DNA from 3 places in the Streptomyces sp. NPDC050315 genome. Region 1 is predicted to be linked to each of the others. Evidence: riboswitches for the same ligand, from Rfam matches in the RefSeq annotation. Region 1 holds a riboswitch; each other region holds the start of a gene.
What was found. Region 1 has a riboswitch for thiamine pyrophosphate ahead of thiM (hydroxyethylthiazole kinase). Riboswitches for the same ligand answer to the same signal wherever they lie in the genome.
Positions count from the first base shown of each region.

Region 2: linked by a shared signal. The riboswitch ahead of thiO (glycine oxidase ThiO) and the one ahead of thiM (hydroxyethylthiazole kinase) in region 1 are both predicted to bind thiamine pyrophosphate.
Region 3: linked by a shared signal. The riboswitch ahead of AB0I82_RS15685 (thiamine ABC transporter substrate-binding protein) and the one ahead of thiM (hydroxyethylthiazole kinase) in region 1 are both predicted to bind thiamine pyrophosphate.

Region 1 is NZ_JBFAKN010000001.1:1,109,784-1,115,370, forward strand. Features, by position in the region: gene AB0I82_RS04905 (helicase) at 1-2,137, opposite strand, end outside; gene AB0I82_RS04910 (cytosine permease) at 2,358-3,731, opposite strand; TPP riboswitch at 3,790-3,884, shown strand; gene thiM (hydroxyethylthiazole kinase) at 3,888-4,715, shown strand; gene thiE (thiamine phosphate synthase) at 4,712-5,389, shown strand.
Region 2 is NZ_JBFAKN010000002.1:326,207-331,793, forward strand. Features, by position in the region: gene metF (methylenetetrahydrofolate reductase [NAD(P)H]) at 1-828, opposite strand, end outside; gene thiE (thiamine phosphate synthase) at 1,008-1,658, opposite strand; gene AB0I82_RS08465 (Rv2175c family DNA-binding protein) at 1,743-2,108, opposite strand; gene AB0I82_RS08470 (FAD-dependent oxidoreductase) at 2,200-3,447, opposite strand; TPP riboswitch at 3,576-3,689, shown strand; gene thiO (glycine oxidase ThiO) at 3,687-4,916, shown strand; gene thiS (sulfur carrier protein ThiS) at 4,913-5,161, shown strand; gene AB0I82_RS08485 (thiazole synthase) at 5,171-5,587, shown strand, end outside.
Region 3 is NZ_JBFAKN010000004.1:86,634-92,220, forward strand. Features, by position in the region: gene AB0I82_RS15680 (iron ABC transporter permease) at 1-984, opposite strand, end outside; gene AB0I82_RS15685 (thiamine ABC transporter substrate-binding protein) at 1,080-2,153, opposite strand; TPP riboswitch at 2,240-2,360, opposite strand; gene rlmN (23S rRNA (adenine(2503)-C(2))-methyltransferase RlmN) at 2,412-3,518, opposite strand; gene AB0I82_RS15695 (SCO4226 family nickel-binding protein) at 3,718-3,966, shown strand; gene AB0I82_RS15700 (phosphatidate cytidylyltransferase) at 4,050-5,207, opposite strand; gene frr (ribosome recycling factor) at 5,207-5,587, opposite strand, start outside.

The sequences.
Region 1 (5,587 bases):
CGAACTCCGTCGGTTCCGCGACCAGTACCATGTCGAACTCCAGGCCCTTGGCCTGGCGGGGGTCCAGGAGGACGACCGGGCTGGTCAGGTCGGGGGCCTCGCCCGCGGACGCGTCGGGTAGCGCGGCCAGCAGGGCCTCGTGGTGGTGCCGCTGGGCGATGACCGCGAGGCGGCCTTCCGCGTCGGCCTCTCGCGCGACCGCCTCGGCGACCGCGCGCGGCAGGTCATCGGTGCGGTGCGACCAGGGCGGTACACCGGTGGAGCGGACCGAGCGCGGCGGCTCGAAGGCCGCGGCGGTCGGCGTACCGGCGTACGCGGCCCGGATCATCTCCGCCGCGACCTCCATGATCTCGGCGGGGGTGCGGTAGTTGACGCCGAGGCGTACATGCTCCCAGCGGTCGCCGACGTACGGATCGAGGATCGACTCCCAGGTGCCGCAGCTGCCGGGCTCGGCCGTCTGCGCCGGGTCGCCGACCAGCGTCATCGAGCGGGTCGGACAGCGGCGCATCAGCAGCCGCCACATCATCGCGGACAGCTCCTGCGCCTCGTCGACGATGATGTGGCCGAAGGCCCAGGTGCGGTCGGCGGCGGCGCGTTCGGCGGCGGTGCGGTGGTCGGCCTCCTCGTGCCGGTCGGCGAGGCGTTCGGCGTCGATGAGGTCCTGGACACCCAGCACCTCCGAGTCCTCGTCATCCTTGCCCTCGAACTCGTGCGTGCGCGAGGCGTACGCGAGGTCGATCACGCCCTGCGCGTACTCGATCCGCTCCAGGCGCTCGGCCTCGGCCGCCGCCTGCGCCGCGGAGTCGTCCTCGCCGAGGAGTTCGGCGGCCTCGTCGAGGAGGGGGATGTCCGCGGCGGTCCACTCGCCGCCCTCGCGGCGGATCGCCGCGGCGTCGGCCTCGGGCAGGTGCACCGGCTCCGCGAGGAAGTCGGCGACCAGCTCCTGCGGGGTGAGGGCAGGCCACAGGTCGGCGATGGCCGCGTGCACCTCGCCGCTTGCCGCAATCGCCTTGCCGAGCTGGGCGATGTCGTCGGGGCCGAGGAAGTTCGGGCCGCCGTACGGGTCGGCGCCGAGCCGGTCGGCGAGCTGGGCGGTGAGCGCGTCGATGATGCGGAAGGCGAAGTGCGGGCGGGCGAGGTTGTGCGGCAGCTTCGTCTCGCGCGCCTGGTGGCGGGCCTCCAGGACGATGTCCGCGTCGAGGAGGAGGTCGCCGTCCTCGTGCGGGATGACGGTGCCGGGCTCGGGGAGCCGCTGGCGGTCGCGTACGAACGCGGCGAGCGCGTCGGCCATCGCGGCGCCGCCCTTGACCGCGGCGGCCTCGGGGGTGTCGGTGCCGGTGGCGTGGACGCCGGGGAAGAGCTCGCCGGGCGAGGCGAGCAGTACGCCGGTCTCGCCGAGCGCGGGCAGCACCTCGCCGATGTAGCCGAGGAACGCCGGGTTGGGGCCGACGATCAGTACGGCGCGGCGGGCGAGCAGCTCGCGGTGCGCGTACAGCAGGTACGCGGCGCGGTGCAGCGCGACGACGGTCTTGCCGGTGCCGGGGCCGCCCTCGACGACCATGACGCCGCGGTGCGGGGCGCGGATGATGCGGTCCTGCTCGGCCTGGATGGTCTGCACGATGTCGTGCATCCGGCCGGTGCGGGCCGCGTCCAGGGCCGCGAGCAGCACGGTGTCGGCGTCGGTGCCCTCGTGGCCGGTGCGCACCGTGTCGGCGAGGTCCATGATCTCGTCGTGCAGTGCGGTGACGCGGCGGCCTTCGGTGGAGATGTGGCGCCGGCGGCGCAGGCCCATCGGGGTGTGGCCGGTGGCGAGGTAGAAGGGGCGGGCGACGTCGGCGCGCCAGTCGATGACCAGCGGTGTGCGCTCGGCGTCGTCGCGCCGGATGCCGATCCGCCCGATGTGGTGGTCGGCGCCGTCGCGGAAGGAGAGCCGGCCGAAGCACAGGCCGTGCTCGCCCGCGTCGAAGGCGGCGAGCAGCCCGGCCTGCTCGGCCACGGTCACATCGCGCTCCAGCCGCGCCTGCAGCGTGCCGGTGTCGGCCGCCGCCAGGGCGCCCTGCACCGCGGCACCCGCCCCGGCGCGCAGCTCGCCGAGGCGCTCGTAGAGCATGTCGATGAATTCCTGCTCACGGCGCATTTCCTCGCGGCGCGTCTCCTCGTCGGCGGACCGGTCCGGCCGTACGCCCGATTCTTCGCCCGGCACCTGGATTGACAATTCGACTCCCGCCTGGTTAAGATGACTCCAGTAAAGCTTCGCCATGCTCAAATTCATTTCAGGGCATGGAAACTCCCAATATACGCGGAGAGCCGCCCCGGCCGCCAATGCGACCGGGGTTTTGTTGTGTCCGCAGGCCTTTTCAGTTTCCGCGCGCGCCGCGCAGCCGAAGCGGTGCGTAGACCGCGACCGAGACCAGGAAAGTCACGAAGTACGCCAGGTCCGCGCCGTGCAGCGCCTCGGCGACCGGGCCGATGTACAGCGAGGTGTCCATGAAGGGCACGGCGGCGGCGAACGACACGACGAAGGCCAGTACCGCCGGCCACCACGGCTGCGGACGGGCGAATTCCTCGTGCACCTCGACCGGCCGACCGCTGCGGGCGCGGGCGCGGGCGAGCCAGTCGATCGCGACGACGCCGATGAAGCCGGGTATCCAGTAGCCGACGAAGAGCAGCACGTTCTGGAAGCGGGCCGTGGTGTCGGCGGCGTGCATCCACAGGACGAGCAGGAAGCCGAGTACGGCGGCGACTGCGGCGGCGATGGGGCGTGGGATGCGGACCCCGGCCGTCTGCAGGGCCAGCGAACCGCTGTAGTCGTTCATGGCGTTGCTGCACACCGCCGAGGCGGCGATGGCCAGCAGCCCGAAGGCGCCCAGCGCCCCGCCGCCGAGCAGCTTGTGCACGCCCGCCGCCGTCTGGTCGGTGAAGAGGCCCGCCGCCCACAGGCCGAGGGTCTGCACCCAGAGGTACGCGGCGGCCATGCCGAGCAGGGTGTACCAGAACATCCGCGGCCGGGAGGACGAGCGCGGCAGGTACCGACTGAAGTCCGAGGCGTAGGGGGCCCAGGAGATGGCGAGGCTCAGCGCGACGGTGGTGGTCAGGACGAAGGCCCCGGCCCGGTCGGCGCCGTGTGCGGTGGCGGCCGACGGGAGCGGGACACCATCGAGGAGCTTGACGCTGAGGGCGAGGAAGGCCGCGCCCAGCACGAAGGTCATCACGGTCTGGAGGCGGTGGATGGCCTCGTACCCGAGGACGCCGACGACGCCCTGGAGGAGCAGGACGGTCAGCGCGCCCAGCCAGAAGGGCCAGCCGAGCAGGCGGGCCAGCGCGTCGCCGCCGAACAGTCCGATCAGCGCGTCCCAGGCGATGGAGGACAGCCACTGCAGGATGCCGGGCAGTACGACGCCGCCGCCGAACGCCAGCCGGGCGAGCGGCAGTTGACCGGTGCCGGTGAGGCTGCCCCACGTACCGAGGTAGGCGGACGGCGCGGCGCCGAGCAGCGTGCCGAGCGCCATCGCGGCGAACGCGGTCCAGAAGTCGAGTCCGAGGCCGATGCCCACGGTGCCGGTGAAGACGCCGGTCATGGTCAGGTTGGGCGCGAACCACACGGTGAACAGGCGGCCGGGGCGGCCGTAGCGGTTGTTCTCGGGCACGGGGCCGATGCCGTGCCGTTCGACGGACAGATCGCCGGCGCCGGCGGGCATCCGCCCGTCGAACACGGGACGCTCGATGGTCATGGGTCTTCCAGGGGTCGGGGTTCCGGATCGGGAACGGGGTGCGGGTAGCATGTGGGCACACAGAGACACGGGGTGCCCATCTCAAGGGCTGAGATCACACCCGTCGAACCTGATCTGGTTCGCACCAGCGAAGGGATGTCACAGAGGAATGCCCCTATGACGCGTCCGGCCGACGACCTGCTTGCCACGGCCCGGCAAGCGCTCATCCGCGTACGCCATGAAACACCACTGGTGCAGTGCCTCACCAACCAGGTCGTTTCGAACTTCACGGCCAACGTTCTGCTCGCGCTGGGGGCCGCCCCGGCCATGGTGGACATCCCCGAGGAGGCCGGCCCGTTCGCCGGGGCCGCCTCGGGACTGCTGGTCAACGTGGGCACACCGCACGCCGAGCAGCGCGCGGCCATGACCGAGGCGGTGGCGTCGGCAGTCCGCAACGGGACGCCGTGGGTGCTGGACCCGGTGGCGATCGGCTCGCTGCGGGTACGGACCGCGCTGGCGCACCGGCTGGCCGCGCAGGGCCCGTCCATTGTGCGCGGCAACGCCTCGGAGATCATCGCGCTGGCCGGGACCGGAGGCGGCGGGCGCGGGGTGGACGCGACGGACGAGGTCGAGTCGGCGGCCGGGGCCGCGGGCACGCTGGCCCGCGCGACGGGTGCGGTGGTCACTGTCTCCGGACCGGTCGATCTGCTGACGGACGGCGCGCGGACGGTACGGGTCGCCAACGGGGACCCGCTGCTGACGCGGGTGACCGGCGGTGGCTGTGCGCTGGGCGCGGTGCTGGCGGCGTTCGCCCCGCCGCACTCGGCTCCGGACGGTGACCGGCTGGCCGCCGCGGTCGCCGCGGTGACGGTCTACACCGTGGCCGCCGAGGTCGCGGCCGAGCGCAGCGGCGGCCCCGGCAGCTTCGCGGCCGCCTTCCTGGACGCGCTGTACGGCCTCGACGAGGACACGCTCGACAAGCGGGCGGCCATCTCGTGGGCGTGACCGGGGACCCGGAACTGCCCGCACCGCTGGACCTCTCCGTGTACCTGGTCACCGACGCGGCGCAGGCCGCCGCGTGCGGCCGGGACGTGCCCGGCACGGTCGCGGAGGCGGTGGCCGGCGGGGTCACGGCAGTACAGGTGCGGGAGAAGGACGGCGCAGCACGGGAGTTCCTCGACACGGTGCTGCGGATCTCCGCGGTACTGCCCGAGCACGTCGCGCTGTTCGTCAACGACCGGGTGGATGTGTACTTGGCGGCGCGCGCGGCCGGGGCGCGGGTGACCGGGGTGCACGTCGGCCAGTCCGACCTGCCGGTGGCCGCGGTCCGCGCGCTGACCGGGCCGGAAGCGGTGATCGGGCTGAGCGCCGCGACGGAGGACGAACTGCGGGCCGCGGCCAAGGAACCGGCGCGGGTCGACTACGTCGGCATCGGCGCGCTGCACGCGACCCGTACCAAGGCGGACGCGCCACCGGAGTTGGGCATCGAGGGCTTCGCCCGGCTGGCGGCGCCCACGCCGCTGCCGGCGGTGGCGATCGGCGGGGTGACGGTGGCGGACATGGCGCCGCTGCGGGCCGCGGGCGCGGCGGGCGGCGCGGTCGTCTCGGGCATCTGCGCGGCCGCCGACCCCCGTACGGCGGCGCGCGCTTACGCGGAGGCGTGGGGCCGGGCCTCCTGAGCCACTCTGCCCCTCCCCCGACGGGCCGTCAGCCGCCGCGCCGCCGACGTAACCGTTGGCGGTACTGGTGACGGCCCACAGCGTGGCGCCGGCCGCGTCCAGCAGGACGAAGCGGCGCAGCGGGAACCGCAGGCTGCCGGTGGACAGTGCGGACGCCACCCGGCCGCCGGGCAGGAAGCGGCCCGCCACTATCAGTGT
Region 2 (5,587 bases), on a different contig from region 1:
CTCGGCGGTCAATCGTGCACACAGCTCCGTGGCGTACTCGATACCAATGGAGCGTACCGCCGCCGGATCGTCCCTGACGGCCAGGATGCGTTCCGCCAGCTCGGGCGGGAAAGCCGCATTGCTGAGCTGCGCGAACCGCTCGATCTGCCGGACGTTCGTGACCGGCATGATCTCCGGGATGATCGGCGTTTCGCAACCGGCGGCGGCCACCCTGTCACGAAGGCGCAGATAGTCCTCCGCGTAGAAGAACATCTGGGTGATCGCGAAGTCGGCGCCCGCACGGCACTTGTCCACGAAGTGCCGGATGTCGGTGTCCCAGTCGGTGGAGCGCGGGTGCATCTCGGGGAAGGCCGCGACGCCCACGCAGAAGTCGCCGGACTCCTTGATCAGCCGGACCAGGTCGGCGGCGTACGCGATGCCCTCGGGGTGGCGCACCCACTCGCCCATCGGGTCGCCGGGCGGGTCGCCGCGCAGCGCGAGCATGTTGCGGATACCGGCATCGGCGTACTGGCCGATGATATTCCGCAGGTCGGCGACGGAGTGGTTGACCGCGGTCAGGTGGGCGACCGGGGTGAGCGTGGTGTCCGTGGCGATCCGCTCGGTCGCCCGGACGGTGCCCTCACGGGAGGTGCCGCCGGCGCCGTAGGTCACCGACACGAAGGTCGGGGCGACGGCCTCGATGCGGCGAATGGCCTTCCACAGGGTCCGCTCGCCCTTCTCCGTCTTCGGGGCGGCGAACTCGAACGAATAGGACCGCTTGCCGGAGGCGAGCAGTTCGCGCACCGTACGCGCGCGGTCAGTCCTGGTGGAAGCTGTACCTAGGGCCATACCGGCAGGTTAACCACCGGCCAGGCAGGCCCCCAACCACGTACGGCCCTATGCCCCGGTTTGCCGGTTTCCTGTTCACCAGTCGGACACTTCACGTCAGACCGCTGATCATCGGCCCGGTACGCCGCGACCCGCTGTACGCAGGGCCTCACAGGGCGTACACCCCGTACGCCCTCGCGTCACGCGTCGTACGCGCGGATCCGCTTCGCCAGCTCGGCCGCCGCCGCGCCCGGGTCCGCCGCCTCGGTGAGCGCGCGCACCACCACGACCCGGCGGGCGCCCGCCGCCAGCACCTCGTCCAGATTGCCCGCGTCGATCCCGCCGATCGCGAACCAGGGGCGCGCGGGCTCCTGCGCCGCCGCGTACCGCACGAGGTCCAGGCCGGGGGCGTGCCGGCCCGGCTTGGTCGGGGTGGGCCAGCAGGGGCCCGTGCAGAAGTAGTCCACGCCCGGCTCGGCGAGGGCGGCGTCCACCTCCGCCTCCGCGTGCGTGGACCGGCCTATCAGGACGCCCTCGCCGAGGATGGCGCGCGCCGCGGGGACCGGCAGGTCGCCCTGTCCGAGGTGAAGCACGTCGGAGCCGATGGCGTGCGCGACGTCCGCCCGGTCGTTGACCGCGAGGAGCTTGCCGTGCCGCCGGCAGGCGTCCGCGAAGACCTCCAGGTGCGCCAGCTCCTCGCCGGCCTCCATGCCCTTGTCGCGCAGCTGCACGATGTCCACGCCCGAGGAGAGCACCGCGTCCAGGAACTGCGGCAGATCGCCCTGCTCCTTGCGGGCTCCCGTGCACAGGTAGAGGCGGGCGTCGGACAGGGCCTGTCGTGCGGTGCTCATCGGGTCTCCCCCAGACGGGGCGTACGGACCGGACCGGGCCGGCCGGTCCGCACGCCCTTCGGTTGCGACGGTGTGGCGGGTGGGTCAGACGGCGAGCGCCTGTGCCCGGCGCTTCACCTCCGTGCCGCGATTCTCGCGCAGCGCCTGCGCGGGCGTCCCCGGCAGGGTCTCATCCGCGGTGAACAGCCACTCCAGCATCTCTTCGTCGGTGAAGCCGTCGTCCCTGAGGAGCGTGAGCGTCCCCACCAGGCCCTTGACGACCTTGCCTTCCTTGATGAACTCGGCCGGCACCTGGAGGGCCCTGTTCTCACCGCGGCGCACCGCGATCAGCTGGCCCTCCTTGACCAGCTGCCTGACTCGCGTCACCTCGACGCCGAGTTCCTCGGCGATGTCGGGGAGGGTGAGCCAGGCGGAAACCAGTCCATCGATCTTTGCGTCAATCTCGGTCACACCCCCAAGCGTGCCATCCCCCACTGACAGTCGGTAGCCGGGCATCGCCATCAGTGCACACCACCGGCCACAGCCGGCGGCCGCGCCGCCGCTAACGCACCTGCGCCGCAGCCGATTTCAGCGGTACCGAGGCGTCCGCCGCGGCCGTCCGGTCCAGCAGCGCGCCCCGCTCGATGAGCTTGCGTCCCTGCGCCAGGTCGCGCGGCCGCCCCACGGCCAGCAGCGCCACCAGCGCGCCGTCCCGCAGCCACAGCGCCGTCCACGCCGCGCTCCCGGGGTCGCCGCGCCAGACTAGCTCGTCGGCCACACCGTGGTACCCGGCGCACTGCACGAACCGGCCGAACTGCTCCGACCAGAAGTAGGGCACGGGGTCGTACACGGTGCCCTCGACCTCGCACCGGGCGATGTTCGAGGCGACCGTGCGCGGCCCCTGAAGGGCGTTGTCCCAGTGGTGCACCAGGAGCCGGCGGCCGTAGCGGGCGGACGGGAAGGAGGCGCAGTCGCCGACCGCGTACACATCGGGCACCGAGGTGCGCAGCCGCTCGTCGGCCCGTACGGAGCGGTCCTCGCACAGCTCGACACCGGAGCCGGCCAGCCAGTCCGTGGCGCAGCGCGAGCCGATGCCGATCACCACGGCGTCCGCGGGCAGGGACGTGCCGTCGGCGAGCAGAACGGCGCCTTCTTGCACTGCGGCGACTCTGGTCCCGGTACGGAGCGTGGCCCCCGCGTCGGCGTACCAGCGGGCCATGTGGGCGGCGACCTCTTCGGGCAGCGCGCCGGCCAGTGGGCGGTCGGCGGCCTCCACGACGGTGACCTCGCAGCCGGTCTCGCGGGCCGCGGTGGCGAACTCCGCGCCGATCCAGCCCGCGCCGACGACCACGATGCGCTGCTGGGCGGCCAGTACCGGGCGCAGCCGCTCGGCGTCGTCCAGGGTGCGCAGCACGTGCACACCCGGTACGCCCTCGCTGCCCGGGAGGGTCATGGCCTCGGCCCCGGTGGCGATGACCAGCCGGTCGTAGGGCACCGGGCCGGCCTCGGTCAGCACCTCATGGGCGTCGGCGTCGAGTCCGGTGACACTCGTGCCGAGCTGCAGCTCGATACCCAGGGAGGCGAAGTCGACGTCGAAGGCCGAGCCGTCCGCCTTGCCGAGCAGCACCGCCTTGGAGAGCGGCGGCCGGTCGTAGGGCGGGTGCGGTTCGGCGCCGAGCAGGGTGATCGTGCCGCGCCAGCCCTGTTCGCGCAGGGCAACGGCGGTCTGCACGCCCGCCATCCCCGCGCCGGCGATGACGACGCGGCGCGAGCGGTCGGGGGTCCGCGAGTACTTGCTCTGCTGGCTCACCTGATCACTCTAGGACGCACCCCTTCGGGGGGCTTAGCACCGCGCGACGAGATCTCTGACACAGGGTCACGCTCCGGCCGCGCAGAGCACCCTTACGGCGAGTGTCGCGCGCGTACTACTCTGACGGCACTTGTACTCGCGGGAGCCCGGACGCACCGGGCTGAGAGGGAGGCTGCGGCGGCCTCCGACCGTACGAACCTGATCCGGGTCATGCCGGCGAAGGGAGGGGCTGGAAGCCCATGCATCCACCTGCACGTACACCGGCGGAGACAGCTGCCGGGCGGCCCGACGCGGTGATCGTCGGGGGCGGTCTCATGGGGCTCGTGACGGCCTGGCGGGCGGCCCAGCGGGGCCTGCGCACCGCCGTCGTGGACCCGGAGCCGGGCGGCGGCGCGGCGCGCGTCGCGGCCGGCATGCTGGCCGCCGTCACGGAGCTGCACTACGGCGAGGAAACGCTCCTGGGGCTGAATCTCGACTCCGCGGCGCGCTATCCGGCGTTCGCCGCCGAGCTGGCCGAGGCGAGCGGCCAGGACCTGGGACACCGGCGGTGCGGCACGCTCGCCGTGGCTCTGGACGCCGACGACCGCGCCCACCTGCGGGAGCTGCACGCACTGCAGCGCCGCTGCGGCCTGGACTCGGAGTGGCTGACCGGCCGCGAGTGCCGGAAGCTCGAACCGATGCTGGCGCCGGGCGTGCGCGGCGGTCTGCGGGTGGACGGTGACCACCAGATCGACCCGCGACGGCTCGCCACGGCCCTGCTGACGGCCTGCGAGCGGGCCGGGGTGGAGTTCGTACGGGAGCGGGCCGCGCGGCTCACAGTCGCCGGGGACCGGGCCACCGGCATCGAGCTGGCGGACGGCACGGCGCTGCCGGCCGGGCAGGTCGTGCTGGCGGCCGGCAGCTTCAGCGGACGGCTGGCCGGGGTGCCCGAGCACGTACGGCCGCCAGTACGGCCGGTCAAGGGCCAGGTGCTGCGGCTGCGGATTCCCGCCGCGTACGGCCCCTTCCTGTCCCGCACCGTGCGCGCCGTGGTGCGCGGCGGCCCGCTCTACCTGGTGCCGCGCGAGAACGGCGACATGGTCGTCGGCGCCACCAGTGAGGAGCTGGGCTGGGACACCACGGTGACCGCGGGCGGCGTCTACGAGCTGCTGCGCGACGCGCACGAGCTGGTGCCGGGCATCACCGAACTGCCGCTGGTCGAGACGATCGCCGGGCTGCGCCCCGGGTCGCCCGACAACGCGCCGCTCCTCGGGCCCAGCGCGCTGCCCGGCCTCCTGATGGCCACCGGCCACTTCCGCAACGGTGTGCTGCTCACCCCCGTCACCGGTGACGTCATGGCGCACGCGCTGACCACCGGGGAGCTGCCCGAGGAGGCGCGGCCCTTCACGCCGCTGCGCTTCGGGCCCGCAGCCGCCGCTTCCCCCGATCCGGCGCCGCAGCGCGCCGCACTCCAGGAGCAGACCGCATGACCGCCTCGAAGGCACCCGACCCCGCCGCCCCCGTTGCCGCGCCCGTCACCGTCTCCGTGAACGGCGAGCCGCGCGAGATCCCCTACGGCCAGCCGCTCGACCAACTCGTGGCCACTCTGACCACCGCCTCCAGCGGAGTCGCCGCCGCCGTCAACGAAGAGGTCGTCCCGCGCAGCCAGTGGGCGGCGACCCCGCTCGGCAACGGGGACCGCGTCGAAGTTCTCACCGCAGTCCAGGGAGGCTGATCCGTACAGATGGCCGATACGTACACCATCGAGGAGACCGCCCCGGAGGCGGCGACAAGCGCGGCTCCCGAAGCCGACCCGCTCGTCATCGCCGGCACCGCCTTCCGATCCCGGCTGATCATGGGGACCGGTGGCGCGCCGAGTCTGGACATCATGGAGCGCGCGCTGCTGGCCTCCGGTACGGAGCTGACCACCGTGGCGATGCGGCGGCTGGACCCGACAGTGCAGGGCTCGGTGCTCTCCGTACTGAACAGACACGGCATACGGACGCTGCCGAACACCGCGGGCTGCTACACCGCGGGCGAAGCGGTGCTGACCGCCCGGCTGGCCCGTGAGGCGCTCGGCACGGACTGGGTGAAGCTGGAGGTCGTCGCCGACGAGCGGACCCTGCTGCCGGACCCCGTGGAGCTGCTGGACGCGGCCGAG
Region 3 (5,587 bases), on a different contig from region 1:
CGGCACGGTGAACGTGGAATCCGCACCGGCCGCGGCCTGCAGCGCGCGGTAGAAGACCGGGCCGTAGCCGTCGGGCCCGGCGAAGGACCGCTCGACCAGTACGGCAAGCGGCAGCACGAGCAGCAGCGCGATCACCACGAACGTGCTGCCCAGCAGCGCCCACTGTCCGGCGCCGCGCGGCCTGCGCGCCGTACGGGACGCGTCGACCAGCTTCAGCGCGCTCTCGCGCCGCCGTACCGTCCACGCGTGCAGCGCGAGCAGTCCGAGTACGGCGGCGAACTGCACGAGGGTGAGCACCGCGGCGGTCGGCAGGTCCAGGAAGTCGGCGGTCTGCCGGTAGATCTCCACTTCGAGGGTGGCGAAGCGCGGGCCCCCGAGGATCTGCACGATCCCGAAGGAGGTGAAGGTGAAGAGGAAGACCATCAGCGCGGCGGCGGCCACGGCGGGAGCCAGCGCGGGCAGCGTCACCCGCCGCCAGGCCGCGAACCGCCCGGCGCCGAGCACCCGCGCGGCCTCCTCCTGGCGCGGATCCAGCGCGCTCCAGAGCCCGCCGACGGTCCGTACGACCACCGCGTAGTTGAAGAAGACGTGCGCGAGCAGGATCGCCCAGACCGAGGTGTCCAGCCGTACGCCCCACAGGTCGTCCAGCAGGCCGCCGCGGCCGACGAGCGCCAGGAAGGCGGAGCCGACGACGACGGTGGGCAGCACGAACGGCACGGTGACGACCGCCCGCAGCAGCCTCTTTCCGGGGAATTCGAAGCGCGCGAAGACGTACGCGCCGGGGAGCGCGATCAGCAGCGTGAGTGCCGTGGAAGCCGCCGCCTGCCAGCCGGTGAACCACAGGACGTGCAGCAGGTCGGGATCGGTGAGGACCTCGCCCACCCGCCCGAACTGCCAGCTCCCGCCCTCCCGCAGCCCCCGGCCGACGATCATGGCGACCGGGTAGGCGAAGAAGAGCACGAAGAAGCCGAACGGCACGGCCATCAGCGCGAGCCGAGTGGCCGTGGCGCGCCCGGCCGGCCGGCGCGCGTCCTCGCCGCGCCCCGGCCGCCGGAAACGTCCCTGGTCCGCGCCCGGGTCTACTTCACGACGAGCGAGGACCACTGCTTGATCCACTGTTCGCGGTTCTTGCTGATGTCCGCGGGCGCGACCGTCTTCGGCTCATCGATCTTCTGCCCGTACTTGGTGAACAGCTCGGGCACCTTCGCGCCCTCGACCACCGGGTTGACGAACATCTGCAGCGGCAGGTCCTCCTGGAACTTCTTGCTGATCAGGAAGTCCAGCAGCGCCTTGCCGCCCTTCTCGTTCGCGGCGCCCTTCAGCAGCCCGGCGAACTCGGTCTGCCGGAAGCAGGTCCCGGTGGCGACGCCGGTCGGCGCCTCCTTCGGCGCCGGCTTCTTGGCCATGACCTCGGCGGGCGGGCTGGAGGCGTAGGAAACGACCAGCGGCTTGTCGCCCTTGCTGCCGGCCGCGCCCGAGAACCGCTCGTAGTACGCCTGCTCCCAGCCGTCGACGACCTCGACGTCGTTGGCCTTGAGCTTCTTCCAGTAGTCCTGCCAGCCACCCTTGCCGTACTCGGCGATGGTCCCGAGCTGGAACGCCAGCCCCGGCGACGACGTGGCCGAGTTCTCGGTGACCAACAGCCCCTTGTACTGCGGCTTCACCAGATCACCGAACGTCTTCGGCGGCGCGATGTCGTGCTGCTCGAAGTACGCCTTGTCATAATTCACGCAGATGTCGCCGTAGTCGACGGGCGTGACCCGGTGCTCCGCCTTGTCCAGCTGGAACTCCGCGGGCACCCCGCTCAGCCCCTTGGCCTCGTACGGCGTGAAGAGCCCCTCGTCGAGCCCGCGCGACAGCAGCGTGTTGTCGATCCCGAAGAAGACGTCCCCCTGCGGGTTGTCCTTCGTCAGCACCGCCTGGTTGACGGCCTTGCCTGCGTCGCCGCCCTTGACGAGCTGGACCTTGTACCCGCTCTGCTTCTCGAACTCCTTCAGTACGGACTTCGAGGCCGCGAACGAGTCGTGGGTGACGAGCTTGACGGTCTTGGCGTCGCCCGCCTCGTCGCCGCCGGAGGCGCCGCAGCCGGCCAGCGCCGCACCGCCGACCGCCAGTACGACGGCAGCCGCGGTGGCCTTACCGAAAGTTCTCACTTGTTCATTCCTCCTGGCTGGCCAGGAAGAGACGCGGCCCCGCCCGCGGCGTCCGGTGGGACCGGTACCGCGGGCAGGGCGCAACAGCATGAGGACGACCGAACTTCCTACCCGGAATGACCCGGGCGAGGTTCAAGGGTCTGCGGCAGCGGCATCGGCTCTCACTGCCCGCACTCTCAGCGCTGTGGCGCTCCCCTGTCGGATGGTGTGCGTTATAGGTGATGTAGAAACGTTCGACGCTACGTTACCAGCGCGCTCTCAGCGCTCCGAGGCCGCGAGCTGGCCGCACGCACCGTCGATCTCCTGCCCACGGGTGTCCCGCACGGTCACCGGCACACCATGCGCCGCGATCGCCTCGACGAACGCCTTCTCGTCCTCCGGCCGCGAGGCGGTCCACTTGGACCCGGGCGTCGGGTTCAGCGGAATCAGGTTCACATGCACCCGCTTCCCCTTGAGCAGCTTCCCGAGCAGGTCCCCGCGCCACGCCTGGTCGTTGATGTCCCGGATCAGCGCGTACTCGATCGAAATCCGGCGCCCGGACTTCTCCGCGTACGTCCAAGCAGCATCGAGCACCTCCCTCACCTTCCACCGCGTGTTCACCGGCACGAGCGTGTCCCGCAGCTCGTCGTCCGGCGCGTGCAGCGAGACCGCGAGCCGGCACTTGAAGCCCTCGTCGGCGAAGCGCAGCATCGCCGGCACCAGCCCCACCGTGGACACGGTGATCCCCCGCTGCGACAGCCCCAGCCCGTCCGGCTCGGGATCGGTCAGCCGCCGGATCGCCCCCGTGACCCGGTTGTAGTTCGCGAGCGGCTCGCCCATCCCCATGAACACAATGTTCGACAGCCGCGCCGGCCCACCAGGGATCTCCCCATCCCTGAGCGCCCGCATCCCATCGACAATCTGATGAACGATTTCAGCGGTCGAGAGGTTCCGGTCCAGCCCCGCCTGCCCCGTCGCGCAGAACGGGCAGTTCATCCCGCACCCGGCCTGCGAGGAGATGCACATCGTCACCCGGTCCGGGTACCGCATCAGCACCGACTCGACCAGCGTCCCGTCGAACAGTTTCCACAGCGTCTTGCGCGTCTGGTCGTCGTCGCACGAGATGTGCCGCACCACGCTCATCAGCTCCGGCAGCATCTCGGCCGCCAGCTTCTCCCGCGCCGCGGCCGGAATGTCCGTCCACTGCTCCGGGTCGTGCGCATACCGCGCAAAGTAGTGCTGCGACAGCTGCTTGGCGCGGAACGGCTTCTCCCCGATCGCCGCCACGGCCTCCTTGCGCTCAGCGGGCGAAAGATCGGCAAGATGCCGCGGCGGCTTCTTGGCCCCCCGCGGCGCGACAAAAGTAAGTTCTCCAGGTGCAGGCATGGTCCGTCCAGTGTCGCAGATCATCGGGGGCTGCCCTGATGAGAGCGGGGTGGGGGCCGTCACCCTCGCTGCCTGCCGGTCGTGGCCCGTCCGGTCGCCGCCGTCGTCGTGCGGGCAGACGATGGAGATGTCGGAGCTGGTAAGCCGCCTCGGCGATCGTCACCGTCGGGACGCGCACGTCGGAAGGAGGCGCAACGCCATGGCCCAGTTCATGGACGTCCACCAGGGGATGAAGGGCATCACGGGCGACCAGCTGAAGGAGGCCCACGAGGCCGATCTCGCCATCGAGAAGGAAGAAGGCGTCCACTTCGAGAAGGCGTGGGCGGATCCGCAGTCCGGCACGGTCTACTGCCTCTCCGAGGCGCCCTCGGCCGATGCGGTCCAGCGTGTCCACGAACGCGCAGGTCACCGGGCCGACGAGATCCACCCGGTCCCGCTGACCGTGTGAAGCCCGGTCTTCCCTGACCGTGTGAAAACAAAGCCCCCCATCCGCGGCGGACCGCAGACGGGGGGCTCGTGCGCGGCGCGGGGTCAGCCCGTGCCGACGAAGATCACCAGGAGGAGCCATACCACCGGGGCCGTCGGCAGCAGGGAGTCCAGCCGGTCCATGATCCCGCCGTGGCCGGGCAGCAGCGTGCCCATGTCCTTGATGCCGAGGTCGCGCTTGATCATGGACTCGCCGAGGTCGCCGAGGGTGGCGCTGGCGGCGACGGCGAGGCCCAGGAGCAGGCCCTGCCACCACGCGCCGTTCTCGATGAGGAACTCCATGCACAGCGCACCCGCCGCCATCGCGAAGGCCACCGCGCCGACGAGGCCCTCGCGGGTCTTGCCGGGGCTGATGCGGGGGGCGAGCTTGTGCTTGCCGAAGCGCCAGCCGACGGCGTACGCGCCGGTGTCGCTGACGACCGTGAGCAGCAGGAAGGTGAGGACCCGGTACGGGCCGTCCGCGTCCGCCGCGAGCATCAGGGCGACGAACGTCGCGAGGAACGGCACGTAGAACGCCGCGAAGACGCCGGCCGTGACGTCCCGGAGGTAGTGGTCCGGGGACTCGGTCATCCGCCAGACCAGCACGGCGAGCGCGGTGAGCGCCATCGCCACCCAGGCGCCCTCGGCCCCGCGTACGTACCCGGCGACCACCATCGCCGTACCGCCGACGGCGAGCGGTACGAGCGGTACGCGGATGTCCTTGCGCTCCTCGAGGCGGGAGGTCAGCTCCCACAGCCCGACGACCACGGCGACCGCGACGACGCCCACGAAGACGGGCTTGTAGACGAACAGCGAGAGCACGATGATCGCGCCGAGGCCGACGCCCACCCCTATGGCGGCCCGCAGATTGCGGCCCGCGCTCTTCTTCGCCGGCTTCTTCGAAGAGGGGCTGTCGTCCGGTGCCGGCGGGGATGTGGGCATGGGTTCCTGGGGGTGGTCATCGCGGAAGAGGGGGCCACTCAGCCGAGCGGCCCCCCGATCGTCCCGGTGGTCGTCCTGGTCTCCGCCTGCGTCGGGCACGGTGGGCATGGGCCGAGTCTGCGCTGCCGCGGACCGGTTGTGCACGGGACCCGCCGACGGGGCCGGGGGCCCCTCCCAGCCGTAGCCGGGGGCCTGTCCCGTGCCGGCCGCCCATGGGCCGGCGCCGGGTGGGGTCCCGCCCGCCGAGGGCGAGGGCCGGGCCCCCCAGGATGACTCGTTCATCACACCTCGAGCAGCTCGGATTCCTTGTGCTTGAGCAGCTCGTCCACCTGCGCGACGTACTTCGCGGTGGTGTCGTCGAGCTCCTTCTCGGCGCGGCGCACCTCGTCCTCGCCGGACTCCTTGTCCTTGACGAGCTTGTCGAGGGTCTCCTTGGCCTTGCGGCGGACGCTGCGGATCGAGATCTTCGCGTCCTCGGCCTTGTTCTTGGCGACCTTGATGAACTCCTTGCGGCGCTCTTCGGTGAGCTCGGGGAAGTTCACGCGAATGATGTTGCCGTCGTTGCTCGGGTTGACGCCGAGGTCGGAGTCGCGGATGGCCTGCTCGATGTTGCGCAGCGCGCTCTTGTCGAACGGGGTCACCACGGCCATCCGCGGCTCGGG